Regions from separate parts of the Dellaglioa sp. BT-FLS60 genome, predicted to be linked through region 1. Evidence: predicted binding sites of a transcription regulator. Region 1 holds the regulator's gene; each other region holds the start of a gene.

Region 1 (4,900 bases):
TCTCTGCCATTCCCGTACCTCCGAATAACCTTTTTGGTTTTTATTGCTCTAAATAGAATACCATGCTTAACATGAAATAAAAAGCCAAAGTCCCAAAGGCCTTTGACTTTCTATCACACTCAAAATTTAGTAAAGATTATTTTTTGTCTTCAGGGTTAACTTCTTCGAAGTCGCCATCAACTGTTTCATCTTTAGGATCTTTAGCTGCGCCTTCAGCACCGGATTCACCTTGAGCATCTTGTGCTTGTTGATATAATTTAACCGTTAAGTCTTGAACGATTTTATTTAATTCGTCTTTCTTAACTTTCATATCTTCAACGTTGTTATCTTCTTGAGCTTTCTTCAAAGCATCACGAGCATCTTCAGCAGATTTAATTTCTTCTTCAGTTACTTTACCTTTTAATTCTTCTAAAGTTTTATCAACTGAGAATAATAATTGGTCAACTTCATTCTTCAAGTCAACTTCTTCTTTACGTGCTTTATCAGCTTCTTCATTTTCTTTAGCTTCATTAACCATGCGTTCAATTTCGTCTTCTGCAAGACCGCCTGAACTCTTAATTGTAATCTTTTGTTCTTTGTTTGTGCCTAAATCTTTAGCAGAAACATTAACAATACCATTTTTATCAATATCGAATTTAACTTCGATTTGAGGGATTCCACGAGGAGCAGCAGGAATATCGTTTAATTGGAAACGACCCAAGGTCTTGTTATCAGTAGCCATTGGACGTTCACCTTGTAACACATGGATATCAACGGCTGGTTGATTATCAGCAGCTGTAGAGAATGTTTGTGACTTACTTGTTGGAATTGTCGTGTTACGGTCAATTAACTTAGTGAAGACACTACCCATTGTTTCGATACCCAATGAAAGTGGTGTTACATCAAGTAAAACAACATCCTTAACATCACCAGTAATGACACCACCTTGAATTGCAGCACCAAGTGCAACAGCTTCATCAGGGTTAACTGATTGGTTAGGTTTGTGATCTGTTTCTTTTTCAACTAATGCTTGAACAGCTGGAATACGTGTTGAACCACCAACTAAGATAACTTGATCAATATCAGCATTTGTTAAACCAGCATCTTTTAAAGCATTTTGAACTGGAATACGTGTACGTTCAACTAAATCTTGTGTAAGATTATCAAATTGTGCACGTGACAATGTTGCTTCTAAATGTAAAGGTCCAGCAGCACCGGCTGTAATAAATGGTAAGCTAATTTGGGCACTAGTAATCCCAGAGACATCTTTTTTAGCTTTTTCAGCAGCATCTTTAAGACGTTGCATTGCCATTTTATCTTTTGATAAATCAATGCCATTTTCTTTTTTAAAGTTTTCAACTAACCAGTCCATGATTTTTTGATCAAAATCATCGCCACCAAGATGAGTATCACCATTTGTTGATAATACCTCAAAGACACCGTCGCCTAATTCAAGGATAGAAACATCAAATGTACCACCACCTAAATCAAAAACAAGGATTTTTTCATCTTTTTCAGTATTTTCAAGACCGTATGCCAAAGCTGCAGCAGTTGGTTCGTTAACAATACGTTCAACTTCTAAACCAGCAATTTTACCAGCATCTTTTGTAGCTTGACGTTGTGAATCATTAAAGTAAGCAGGAACTGTAATAACAGCTTTGGTTACTGATTCACCCAAGTATGATTCAGAATATTCTTTAATGTATTGTAAGATCATTGCTGAAACTTCTTGAGGTGTATATGATTTACCTTGAATATCAACTTTGTAACCTTCTTCACCCATGTGACGTTTAATTGATGCCACAGTATCAGGGTTTGTAATTGCTTGACGTTTAGCAACTTCACCAACTTGAGTTTCGCCATCTTTAAATGAAACAACAGATGGTGTTGTCCGATTTCCTTCTGGGTTTGTAATAATTTTTGCTTCTTTACCTTCCAAAACAGCAACAGCTGAGTTAGTTGTTCCTAAATCAATTCCAATAATTTTTGCCATAATTTTCTCTACCTCTTCTTATATTATTGAGCGACAACGACCATTGCTGGACGTAACACTCTATCTTTTAATTTGTATCCCTTTTGAAGGACTTGAACAATTGTATCTGCTTTCTGATCATCAGAAGCAGGCACTGTTTGAACAGCTTGATGAACAGTTGGATCAAACATCACATCAGTCGTTTCGATTTCTATAACACCATTATTAGTTAATGCTTTTTGCGCATCTTTGTAAACTAATTCGATACCCTTTTTAAGCTGTTCACTATTTTCAGTATCAACCTCAATAGCCAATGCTCTTTCTAAGTTATCGATAACGGGTAAGACATCTTTAGCTAATGATTGTCCGCTATATTTCAAGAGTTGTTCCTGTTCTTTCTTGAAACGCGTGTTCATGTTTGCCATTTCGGCTTCTGCTCGTAGATATTTATCCTCCATTGCATCCAAACTAACTTGTAATTCAACTAATTTATCTGCATCAGAAGGTTTTTTACTAAATTTTTCTTTTACTTTATCAGTAACAGAACTTTTTTTATCATTTTGATTAGTTGTTTCATTTGACTGATGTTGTTCTTGTGCAACGTCTTCTTCAACTAAATCTTCTTTGTTATTTTTAACCACACACAACACCCCTTTTCTTATTTATCAAATCGTTGATAATAATCTAATAATTTTTTTGCAAGTTCATCACTAAACGCATCTAGCAATCCAATCATTTTCGAATATGGCATGTTTGCTGGTCCCAATAATGCGATAACACCCTGACCATGGTCACTCACATCATAACTAGCTGATATAAGGCTATAGTTATCAAGTAATTGATTTGTTAGTTCTTCACCAATTTTGATTTGAATGGGTTTACCTTGACTCCCAATTAACTCGCCAATATTCTTATTATTCGATGTATCGACTAAATCGTATAGTGATTTCAATTCATCCACGTTACTATCAGCCGCAAAATCCAATATATTAGATTTGCCACCAACAAAAACTTGTTCACGCGTGGCTTGCTTCAAAATATTACCTAAAACATCTAAAATGCCATCAGGTTGACGCATATAATTGATCAACATCACTGGAATACTTGTCCTTAACTTTTTTGATACCTCAGCTAAAGGCAATCCAATTAATTGATCATTCAACAACCTCGTAACAGCCTCTAAATCGGAGCTATTGATTGAACTAGGAATACCAAATGTTTGATTTTCAACGACACCACTACTCATCACAAGAATAGCCATAATTTGATGGTTACCTAATGGAACCAATCGGAAACCTTCAAGTCGGCTTTCCGCTGTTTCAGGTCGTAATGAAATCGCCGTATAATTTGTTAAATCTGAAAGAATCTTAGTCGATTCCGCAAAAATTTCATCAATCTTTTGAAAGTGAACACCAAGAGAATTCTGAATATTTACTAATTCTGCTGCTGGCACGACCCCAGGTTTAACAATATGATCAACATAATATCGATATCCCAGAAATGACGGAATCCGACCAGAAGAAGAATGTGTTTTTTTAATAAGCCCTTTATTCTCCAAAGCCACCATTTCATTTCTGATTGTTGCTGAACTAACATGCATTGGTAAAAAATCAACAACCGATTTAGAACCAACTGGTTGACCAACCTCTGTGTAAACTCTGACAATTGCTTCTAACACTAACATCTGTCTTTCTGTTAGCATGGTCAATCACCTCTTTTTAGCACTTAACACTATTGAGTGCTAACACAACTATTAATATACTAAATGTTTGGATTATTGTCAAGGAATGCACTCATTTTTTTTTAAAGAAAAATGACTAACTAAATGGACGCCACTTAGTCAGTCATTAGTGCTTATTCATGTTAATTAAAATAAGCATTCGTATTTTTTTTATCTTGATTTAATTGTGCAATTAAGCCATCAATACCATCAAATTTAACTTCACTTCTTAAATATGCCAACCATTTAACCGTGACAATTTTACCATAAATCATTTCATTAAAATCAAATAAATTAATTTCAACCGTTAATTCACGGTCCTGACCAAACGTCACATTATAACCAATAGACGCCATTCCTCGATACCAAATATCATCTACTTGAACTTCTGTCACATAGATGCCAGGTCCCGGAATTCGAATATGTTTATTAAATGCCAAATTTAACGTTGGAAAACCAAGTTCTCTACCCCTAGCTTCGCCATGAACAACTTCACCAATCGTCTCATATTCATAGCCAAGTAACTCATTAACACTGCTCATTTGTCCGGCATCAATTGTAGCCCTTATTCTAGTTGAACTTATCTTTTGATTACCAGCTGTTAGTTCTGGCACAGTCACAATTTCAAATTTTTGTTGGGCATATGACGATAATACAGCCATATTTGCGATATCTTTTTTACCATAAGTATAATCAAATCCAGCAACGACAATTTTTGCATGTAAAGCAATCATATACTTGTCAACAAACGCTTGTGGCGCTAAATTTGCCAAATTATCATTCAATGTCAGGACATAAAAAATATCAACACCCAATTTTTCCATTAATGTAATTTTCTTTTCCATAGACGTTAAATATTTAATACTTTGTTCAGGTGTTTTTTGGAATTGAACCGACGGATGTTTATCAAAAGTCATCACCGCAAGTTTAATATTCTTTTCATCAGCTTTTTTCTTAGCTGTTTGTATCACTTCTTGATGTCCTAAATGGACACCGTCAAAAAAACCCATGGCAAGTGAAATAACATCACTGTCAATTTCTGTGGGATTATATGGCTCAGTTAAATAAATAACTTTCATGTCACACTAACTTCCTTTATCCTAAATCAAACATTGTTTCAGATTGATAACGATGATTTTCATTATTCAATTTATACAAACATCTAATTTTATTTTCATAAACTAACGCAACTATTGGTTCATTATTAAACGAATTAACCGATAAAAACC
Region 2 (4,900 bases), on a different contig from region 1:
TCGCGTTTAATTGAAATGCGTGTTGTTAACTGATCAGCTACTTGAGCCATCGTTGTTCCACCCATTACCGCAATTAAATTTTTACCTTCGGGCAATAAAAGTGCTAACTTCGCAGCTAAACTTTTACCCATTGCGTCTAAAACTTTAGGTTGTTCATCAGAATCACCTGATACAATCAAGCAATGCTTAATGCCTAAAATTCGACTTAATTCTTGTTCATTTTGCTGAACACCAACTAAATTGTCCATCACTTTTTCAAGACCATGTAATACTGATAGACCCCTGTCCGTTAGTGTCATTCCTGACTTACCAACGCTGATGAGTTCTTGCTTACGCAGAAAATCTGTTTCAGTTCTCATAACGCGTTCGCTAAGATTCAAAGTTGAGGCCAACACTCTTCGACCAACTGGCATCATCCACTCTATCTGCCTTAAAACAAAATATCTTTGTTTTAAGGCTTTAATCATGTCCGGTGCAATCGCTTCAATCCATTCTAATTCATGATGCATAGTGCACCTGCTCTCTTGCGGGGCGTAAAACGTCCCGTAGTGTCGCATTATGACCCATTGATTCCAAAAAAAACAAAGCACAATAACATTCTGCGTTAATCAAAGTGTCTTCATACCTTTATTACAAGACAAATTATAGCAGTTTATTTTATGCTTTGCAAGCACTTCAACAGACTATCTGCTATGTTAGCAGTTGCCGTTTGATATGCAAGAGGAGAGGTCCCTAATGTTCTTAATCTTTGTAGCGTTTTCTTGCCGATGATGACGGAATGTTCAGGTTTTCGCGATATTTAGCAACCGTCCGTCTTGAAATATCGATATTTTGTTTCATTAATTGTAAAACTATTTTTTGATCTGATAAGGGCTTGGTCTTCTCTTCGGCATCAATCAACGTCTGAATGGTTGTCATGATAGCTTTTGAAGATAATTCTTCAGCATTCTTTTTATTTTTATTTGCTACTTGTCCAAAGAATGATTTTAACTCATAAACCCCAAACTCCGTTTCGATATATTTATCGTTAACCGTTCGACTAATCGTTGATTCATGAACATCTAAAGCAGCCGCAACTTCTCTTAGAAGTAATGGTTTAATTGATTTTGATTTATCAGCGAAAAAATCTGCCTGATATTTCAAAATATATTGTCCAACTTTTAAAATAGTATCACCACGTTGTTTCAATCCACTAACAAGCCATTCATATTCTCGTTTCTTATCAGCCAGATACTTTGTCACTTCAGGATCTTGGTCTTTTGACATATCATCAAAATATTTTTGTTGGAAAACAATTTCAGGCTGAGCCCCACGAACTTTATATAGCACGGGTTCACCATTATTATTTTTTAAAACCAAATCTGGATATATTTTCCCAATTCTAGTTGTCCCAAAACCTGCGCCAGGATTAGGTGATAACGTCCGAACAAAATCCGATATTTCCTGAATTTTCGAGACATTCACACGGTATTTTTTTGCAATGTCTTGCCATTTACGATCAACGAAATCATCGAAATCATCTTTAATAACCGTATATGCCATCTTAGGAGCTAAATCATCAGAATCAATCTGTAACATCAAACTTTCTTGCACGTTTCGTGCACCAACACCAGGTGGATCCAAACGTTGAATCAAGGTTAATGCATCCATCAACATAATAGGTGGTATCCCTGATTCTTCCGCTAAATCATCTAAATTCGCATTAAAATAACCCGTTTGTTCAATATAATCTACTAAATAAAGAACAACTTTTCTAAGTGGCGTCTGTCGCATCGTTAAATAAATTTGATCCAACAAGTAATCTAATAAAGACTGCCCTTCATCATCACTTACCGAATTCATATAGTCAGCATCACCGTCTGTTGTTAGATTCACTTTATATCGAGACTCACCTGCTTGAATTCTTTGATTATCATCAACCGCTTCAATCAAGGGGTTTTCCATGACTTTATCAGTGATAAATTGTTGTAAATCTTCTATATTATATTGCAACATTTTGATAGACTGCTGCAATTCAGGTGTCATAGCCAATTTTTGAATTTGGGTTTGTTGTTGTTTAAATTTCTGTTCAAATGCCATTTTCTTCTAGACCTCCAATTTCGTTGCTTGTTTTTTCAACGTAATTCAGCTAAACTATTAATGTACTGCGCCGTTGGTGTAATGGATAGCACGTAAGATTCCGGTTCTTGAGCTGAGGGTTCGACTCCCTCATGGCGCATCATCATCACTGATAAAGCAACATTTATAGTACTTTTATGTCGTTTTCGTGTGGTTAAGTTAGGATTAATAATTTCTTGTTTTAAACACCTCACATTAGTGTCAGGTATTTTTGTTTTCGCTTACATTATTAATTATATATCATGTTTCTTAAGATAGCTATTAGTCCTCAAATTTATCGCATAATTATTTAAAGAAAATAATTATGAAAGGATTACACGAGATCTGACTATTACGATAATGAGGCAGTCAACAACAGAAAATAAGAACGGATACTTCCAATAAAAATGTCCGTTCTTATTTTTTATTTATACTCAAATCATTTTATTTGACCTTTTTTGACCAAGGGTTTAAACTAGCATTACATTAGTTCAAATGCTAATATAAAAAAGTAATTAATAATAATTTGGAGGTTTTCAACTATGAATGTAGTTCCTACAGTTATCGAACAATCTGCCGGTGGCGAACGTGCATACGATATTTATTCTCGTCTTTTAAAAGACAGAATTATCATGCTTTCAGGTGAAGTTAATGACGACATGGCAAACGCTATTATCGCCCAATTGCTCTTCTTGGATGCCCAAGACTCAGAAAAAGATATTTCAATTTACATTAACTCACCCGGTGGTTCTGTTTCAGCCGGTTTAGCTATCTACGATACAATGAACTTTATCAATGCTGATGTTCAAACAATCGTTATGGGTATGGCTGCTTCAATGGCCAGTGTATTGGCAACTGCCGGTACAAAAGGTAAACGTTTTGCATTACCTAACTCAGAAATTATGATTCATCAACCACTTGGTGGCGCTCAAGGTCAAGCAACAGAAATCGAAATTGCTGCTGAACATATCTTGAAGACAAGAACATTGATTAACAAAATTTTGGCTGATGCAACTGGTCAAGATATCAAAGTTCTTAATAAAGATACAGATCGTGATAACTATATGACTGCTGAACAAGCAAAAGAATATGGTTTGATTGATGAAATTATGACTAACAAAAAAGGCCTTAAATAAGTTTCGAGCCTCAAAGACACTGACAATTTAATTTGTTAGTGTCTTTTTTTGCCTATTTCGTAAAATAAAAAAATAATCATCTGTTTGATAGCTGAGGCACCAACGATCAAGCAGATGATTATTTTATATTAACCTTTTAATCCTTTAGATTGTCTTACCATATCTTCAACAACAATATCAAAGATTTCTCCAAGTCCGGCACAATATGCCAAAATTTCCCATGGATAATTCGTATGAAAATGTAGTTTCATCAAATCAGAATCACCAGCAACGAGTAAACTATCCCCTTCAAATTGACGCAATATTTCACTATATAATTGATCTTCACTCAACGTGCTGCCTTCTAACAGTAACTGCGTATCATATTTAAATTCTATCACGATATTTTATCCTTCCAAAATGCTATTTTTCACCAATTCGAACTTTTTCAGCAAAATCATTAATTTTCCGTAATCGATGATTAATTCCAGATTTTGAAATTGGACCACCGGGTACTAAATCGCCTAATTCTTTCAAACTGACTTCTTGATGAACTAATCGTGCTTCAGCCACTTCTTTTAATTTAGAGGGCAATTGACCTAATCCCACTGATTGTGCAATAAACTCAATATTTGCAATTTGTTTGTTGGCAGCATCAGCAACTTTATTCATATTAGCCGTTTCACAATTAACCATTCGATTAACGGAGTTTCGCATATCACGGACAATTCTGATATCTTCAAATTTCAACATAGCAGTTGTAGCGCCAATTAATGAAAGAAAATCAGCAATTTTTTCTGCCTCTTTCAAATAAACAATATAACCACTACGACGTTCAGTCATTCTAGCGTTAAACCCAAACTTATTAATCATTTCACAGATTGTTTGATTATGTTCTTCATAGACAGAATATATTTCCAAATGATAACGACTTGTTTCAGGATTATTAACTGATCCACCTGCCAAGAAAGCCCCACGTAAATACGAGCGCATCATCATGTCATCATGTTCCAATAAATCAGTTGGCACACCCATCTTAAGTTGCATATCTTCAATGATATCCAAGTCTTTTAAAACAAAATCACTACCCGTTTTCAAACGAACAATATAGACATTATTTTTTTTCAATTTCATTTTACGACGCACTAATAATTCACTCGTAATATCATAAAACTCATTTAAAAGTTCATAAATTCGTCTCGCAATTGCGGGATTTTCTGTCTGAACATTTAAAACGAATTGATGATTAATGATACTCAAAGAACCATTCATTCGAATCAACGCCATTAATTCTGCTTTAGCATTATTCCGTCTAACTTTGAGAGTCGTTAATTCTTTTTTTACTTCACTTGCATACGACATTTTTTCACCTTATCTCTGTGCTAACTATTATTTCTGTGTCTTAATTCGTGGTTTGGTCGACCAACTAAACGCATCAATTCTTCAACAACCTTATCACCATCATGGAAAACGCCTTTATCTTTTAACTTCAAAAAGTTAGATGAAATGACACGACAATGCTGTCCTCTTAACCCATTAAAATCATGTTCAACTTGAATCAAATTTTCATCATATTTTTCTTTATCCATGTAATCACTTGGCACTGGTGCTGTGTTCACAAGCACTGTATTTACAAAACAATTACCAAGATGATTATTTAAAATGCGAACATGATCCGCATCAGTAAA
Region 3 (4,900 bases), on a different contig from region 1:
ACTTCTTTACTATCAATATCCAAATGGTTAGTGGGTTCATCAAAGATTAAAAAGTTATCTTTATCCATAGCCAGCTTAGTTAAAGCCAGCCGTGCTTTTTCGCCACCACTTAAATTTGAAACACGTTTCAAAACATCGTCACCTGAAAATAGAAAGCTACCTAATAATGAGCGTATGTCTGTTTCAGGTGTTGTTGGATGATCATTCCAGAGTTCATCTAGAACGGTATTTTTATCTGTTAATTGATTTTGTTCCTGATCATAATAACCGATATGGACATTGGCACCGAAGAAAGCTTCACCTCGAATGAAGGGAATCTGACCTAAGACACTTTTAAGCAAGGTTGATTTACCAACACCGTTCGGACCGACAATTGCTTGCACTTGATGTTTATGTAAATCGATTGAGACGGGTTCAGATAAAACGGTATTGTCGTACCCAACAGCTGCATTAGCAACCGTTAGAACGATATTGCCACTTTCATCGGCTGCTTTAAAACTAAAACGGGGTGCTTTTTCGTCACCATCTGGGCGATCAACTTTGTCCATTTTTTCAAGTTGTTTACGCCGACTTTGTGCTCGTTTGGTTGTTGATGCACGAACGATATTTTTATTAACAAAATCTTCAAGTTTTTCAATTCTATCTTGTTGTTTTTCAAAAACTTTCCATTCTTGTTTTAAGTTAGCTTCTTTTTTGACAATAAATTGAGAATAATTACCATTATAGTGGGTTGTTTCATGATGACTCATATCGTAAACTTCTGTGACGATTTTATCCAAGAAGTAACGATCATGAGAGACAATTAAGAGGGCTCCCGTATAAGTTTTCAAATAACCTTCTAACCATGTTAAGGTTTCAATATCTAAATGGTTAGTCGGTTCATCTAAAATCAATAAATCACGTTTTTCTAAAAGTAATTTAGCTAATGCTAAGCGTGTTTTTTGACCCCCAGAAAGAGTTCTGATATCACGATCAAAATCTTCTTCATAAAATCTAAAGCCATGTAAGACGGAACGAATTTCTGATTCGTAACCATAACCATTTTTTTCACTAAAATCATGTGACAGTTGATCATAAGTTGATAATAGTTTGTCGAATTTTTCAGAATCTTCTGCATTTTTTGGGTCAGCAATTTGGGCTTCTAATGCATGAATTTGCGTTTCCATTTTCTTGAGATAATCAAAGACATGACTCATTTCTTCCCAGATTGAACGTTCGGAAGAAACAATGGTTGTTTGTGCTAAGTAGCCAATAGTCATCCCTTTATGTTTAATGATTTGACCGGCATCAGTGGCTTCTTGATCAATGATCATTTTAATTAATGTTGATTTACCGGCACCATTTCGGCCAACTAAGGCAATTCTGGCATCGTCTTTAATATCCATATTAACATTTTCGAATAGAACGTCAGCACCGAAATAGCGGGCTGCTTGTTGGACTTGTAACAGGATCAAAACGAATCCCACCTTTCTTTTTTAAAGTGATACTTGAATGATTAATACGAAACTGTTCATGAGAATGTGTGCAATCATTGACGTTTTAATACTACCAGTTCGTTTATAAAGGTAACAAAAAAGTAAACCAATTAAAAAGTAGATGGCTAGATGTCCATCATTGTGCGCTAGACTGAATAGTAAACTGGAAATAATTGCGGCGAACATTGGTGGTATAAAACTGGCTAAGTTACCGAAGAAAACTTTTCTGAAAACAAGTTCTTCCATAATAGGGGCGCCAAATGAGATTGCCAACATATAATAGGGATATTTTGTAACAATCGTCATGATTTCACTTGTATTCTGTGAAGGCACAGTCGTTTTTAAAAGTGAGTAATAAATCGTTTGAATAACGGACTGAATAATTAACGTTAAAATGAATCCGAGAAATCCCCACAAAATAATTTGTGTCCAATTAGAATGACCACTAATTGAATTTTTAGTACTGAAGTAATAATTTAGCCAAACTAAGAGGATCGCACCTAAGGCATAGTCAGCTGTCATAGCCGGATAGATAATCGATTTTAGAGAAAATAGTTGATTCAGAACCGTTGGTAGAACGAAGATGACGAGATAGCCTAATAAAATGGCAATTGAATTTTTACTAGTTGATTTTGACATGAAAACTCCTTTAAATATAATTAGTTAGTCGTGCATTATTTTGTCGAACAAATTCGTATGATAAGTATAGCATAATTGGTCGGATAACGAATTTAATTCATATGAAAACTTCTATCAAATAAGAGCTGAAATACTTGCAATTGTCCGTAAAATTGATTATAGTTAATTTTGTGATTAGCACTTAGGAAGATAGAGTGCTAAATAATAGTGTTGGAGGGATAGAACGTGTTAAAACCATTAGCAGATCGAGTTATTTTAGAAGTAACTAAAGAAGAAGAAACAACGGTAGGTGGTATTGTCTTGGCAAGTAATGTACAAGAAAAACCACAAACAGGTAAAGTTATTGCGGTGGGTGATGGCCGTACAATGGATAATGGTGAGAAGATTGCCGTTACTGTCAACGTCGGACAAACCGTTTTATTTGATAAATATGCCGGATCAGAAGTTTCATTTGAAGGTAAAGACTACTTGATTGTGCACGAAAAAGATATCGTCGCAACTGTAGATTAAGTTAAATTTTAAATTTAAAGATGAGGTGGATTAATTATGTCAAAGGAATTAAAATTTTCTGAAGATGCTCGTTCAGCAATGCTTAGAGGTGTTGACCAATTAGCCAATACGGTTAAATCAACTTTAGGACCAAAAGGCCGTAATGTTGTTTTGGAAGAATCATATGGCTCACCAACAATTACAAATGATGGTGTGACAATTGCTCGCGCTATTGAATTAGAAGATCATTTTGAAAATATGGGTGCTAAATTAGTGTCAGAAGTTGCTTCAAAAACCAACGATATTGCTGGGGATGGGACAACAACTGCAACTGTTTTAACACAAGCTATCGTGACTGAAGGTATGAAAAATGTGACGGCTGGTGCTAACCCTGTTGGTATTCGTCGTGGGATTGAAGCTGCTACAAAAGCTGCAGTTGCTGAATTACATGAATTATCACACAAAGTTGAAACAAAAGAAGACATCGCGCAAATCGCTTCTGTTTCTTCAGCTAATGATGAGATTGGTGCTTTGATTGCTGACGCTATGGAAAAAGTCGGTAATGATGGCGTGATTACAATTGAAGAATCAAAAAGTATTGATACCTCATTAGATGTTGTTGAAGGGATGCAATTTGATCGTGGTTACTTGTCACAATACATGGTAACTGATAACGATAAAATGGAAGCTAACTTAGAAACACCATATATCTTGGTGACTGATAAGAAAATTTCTAACATTCAAGAAGTATTACCTTTATTACAATCTATTGTTGAACAAGGTCGTCCATTATTAATCATTGCTGATGATGTTGATGGCGAAGCTTTACCAACCTTAGTCTTGAATAAAATTCGTGGGACATTCAACGTTGTTGCTGTTAAGGCACCTGGATTTGGTGATCGTCGTAAAGCAATGCTTGAAGATATCGCTATTGTAACGGGTGCTACAGTGATTACTGATGAACTTGGCTTACAATTGAAAGATACAACCATTGAACAATTAGGTTCAGCTGGTAAAGTCAATATCACAAAAGAAAACACAGTGATTGTTGAAGGTTCTGGTGATAAAGCTAAAATTACAGAACGTGTTGGTTTGATTAAAAAACAAATCGATGAAACAACTTCTGAATTTGATCGCGAAAAATTACAAGAACGTTTGGCTAAATTATCTGGTGGGGTTGCTGTCATCAAAGTCGGTGCTGCAACTGAAACAGAATTAAAAGAACGTAAATACCGCATTGAAGATGCTTTGAATGCCACACGTGCCGCAGTTGAAGAAGGTTTCGTTGCCGGTGGTGGGACAGCATTCGTTAACGTTATTGGAAAAGTTGCTGCACTCGAAGCAACTGGTGATGAATTAACGGGTATCAAGATTGTGCAACGTGCTTTGGAAGAACCTGTACGTCAAATCGCTAAAAATGCGGGTCTTGAAGGTTCCGTTATTGTTGAAAAATTAAAATCAGAAAAAATAGGTATTGGTTTCAATGCCGCAACTAATGAATGGCAAGATATGATTGAAGCTGGAATTGTTGATCCAACTAAAGTGACTCGTTCAGCATTGCAAAATGCAGCCAGTGTTTCTGCTTTATTGTTAACAACTGAAGCAGTTGTTGCCGACAAACCGGAACCAGAATCTGCAGCTGACCCACAACAAATGCCTGGTGGCATGGGCGGTATGATGTAACCCAAGTTTCATAAAATAATAAAATTTAAAGAGTTATCACTCTGCGCTAATTGCGAGTGGTAACTCTTTTTTTGTGGGGAATAAAGTTCATTTATGGTGTTGTATATTTAAATATAAACGGGTAAAATAGAGTGAATTCGGTGGATAGGAATTAGTGAATAAAATAACTATTCGGTAAGATGAACGTACCGTCAGGGCAACGTTTATGAATAATTTTTTTAAATTTAGAACATAAGGGGTAAAGATGAAATGTGGCGTTATTTAAAGAGATTGTTAATTGGGAAACCATTGAAATCTTCTGAAGAGGGAAATCAGCAATTATCAAAGTTTAAGGCATTAGCTCTTTTATCATCAGATGCATTGTCATCTGTGGCGTACGGGACTGAACAAATTGTGACCGTTTTGGTTGGCTTTTCTGCGATGGCAATTTGGTACTCATTACCGATTGCGTTATTAGTTTTAATTTTATTGGCATCAATTACCATTTCTTACCGTCAAATTATCCATGCTTATCCTAAAGGTGGGGGCGCTTATGTCGTCTCAAGCAAAAATTTAGGTAAAAAAGCAGGTTTAATTTCCGGTGGCTCACTTTTAATTGATTATATGCTAACTGT

Evidence for each region. Region 1 encodes HrcA, which represses chaperone genes, less so after heat shock. Its sites were predicted from a motif close to TTAGCACTCNNNNNNNNNGAGTGCTAA; they were not measured.
Region 2: the regulator HrcA is predicted to act here: its motif matches at 2,573-2,599, upstream of clpP (ATP-dependent Clp endopeptidase proteolytic subunit ClpP).
Region 3: the regulator HrcA is predicted to act here: its motif matches at 2,289-2,315, upstream of groES (co-chaperone GroES).

What each region holds. Positions count from the first base shown of each region.
Region 1 covers NZ_JBSOLI010000001.1:996-5,895, reverse strand. The annotation lists gene dnaJ (molecular chaperone DnaJ) at 1-10, opposite strand, end outside; gene dnaK (molecular chaperone DnaK) at 137-1,972, opposite strand; gene grpE (nucleotide exchange factor GrpE) at 1,996-2,592, opposite strand; gene hrcA (heat-inducible transcriptional repressor HrcA) at 2,610-3,653, opposite strand; gene ribF (riboflavin biosynthesis protein RibF) at 3,815-4,750, opposite strand; gene truB (tRNA pseudouridine(55) synthase TruB) at 4,767-4,900, opposite strand, start outside.
Region 2 covers NZ_JBSOLI010000036.1:31,339-36,238, forward strand. The annotation lists gene ACVQ8P_RS07410 (sugar-binding transcriptional regulator) at 1-509, opposite strand, end outside; gene rpoN (RNA polymerase factor sigma-54) at 742-2,079, opposite strand; tRNA gene ACVQ8P_RS07420 (tRNA-Arg) at 2,147-2,218, shown strand; gene clpP (ATP-dependent Clp endopeptidase proteolytic subunit ClpP) at 2,640-3,233, shown strand; gene ACVQ8P_RS07430 (kinase to dihydroxyacetone kinase) at 3,362-3,613, opposite strand; gene whiA (DNA-binding protein WhiA) at 3,636-4,574, opposite strand; gene ACVQ8P_RS07440 (gluconeogenesis factor YvcK family protein) at 4,595-4,900, opposite strand, start outside.
Region 3 covers NZ_JBSOLI010000029.1:15,225-20,124, reverse strand. The annotation lists gene ACVQ8P_RS02165 (ABC-F family ATP-binding cassette domain-containing protein) at 1-1,454, opposite strand, end outside; gene ACVQ8P_RS02160 (lysostaphin resistance A-like protein) at 1,476-2,114, opposite strand; gene groES (co-chaperone GroES) at 2,340-2,624, shown strand; gene groL (chaperonin GroEL) at 2,661-4,286, shown strand; gene ACVQ8P_RS02145 (APC family permease) at 4,536-4,900, shown strand, end outside.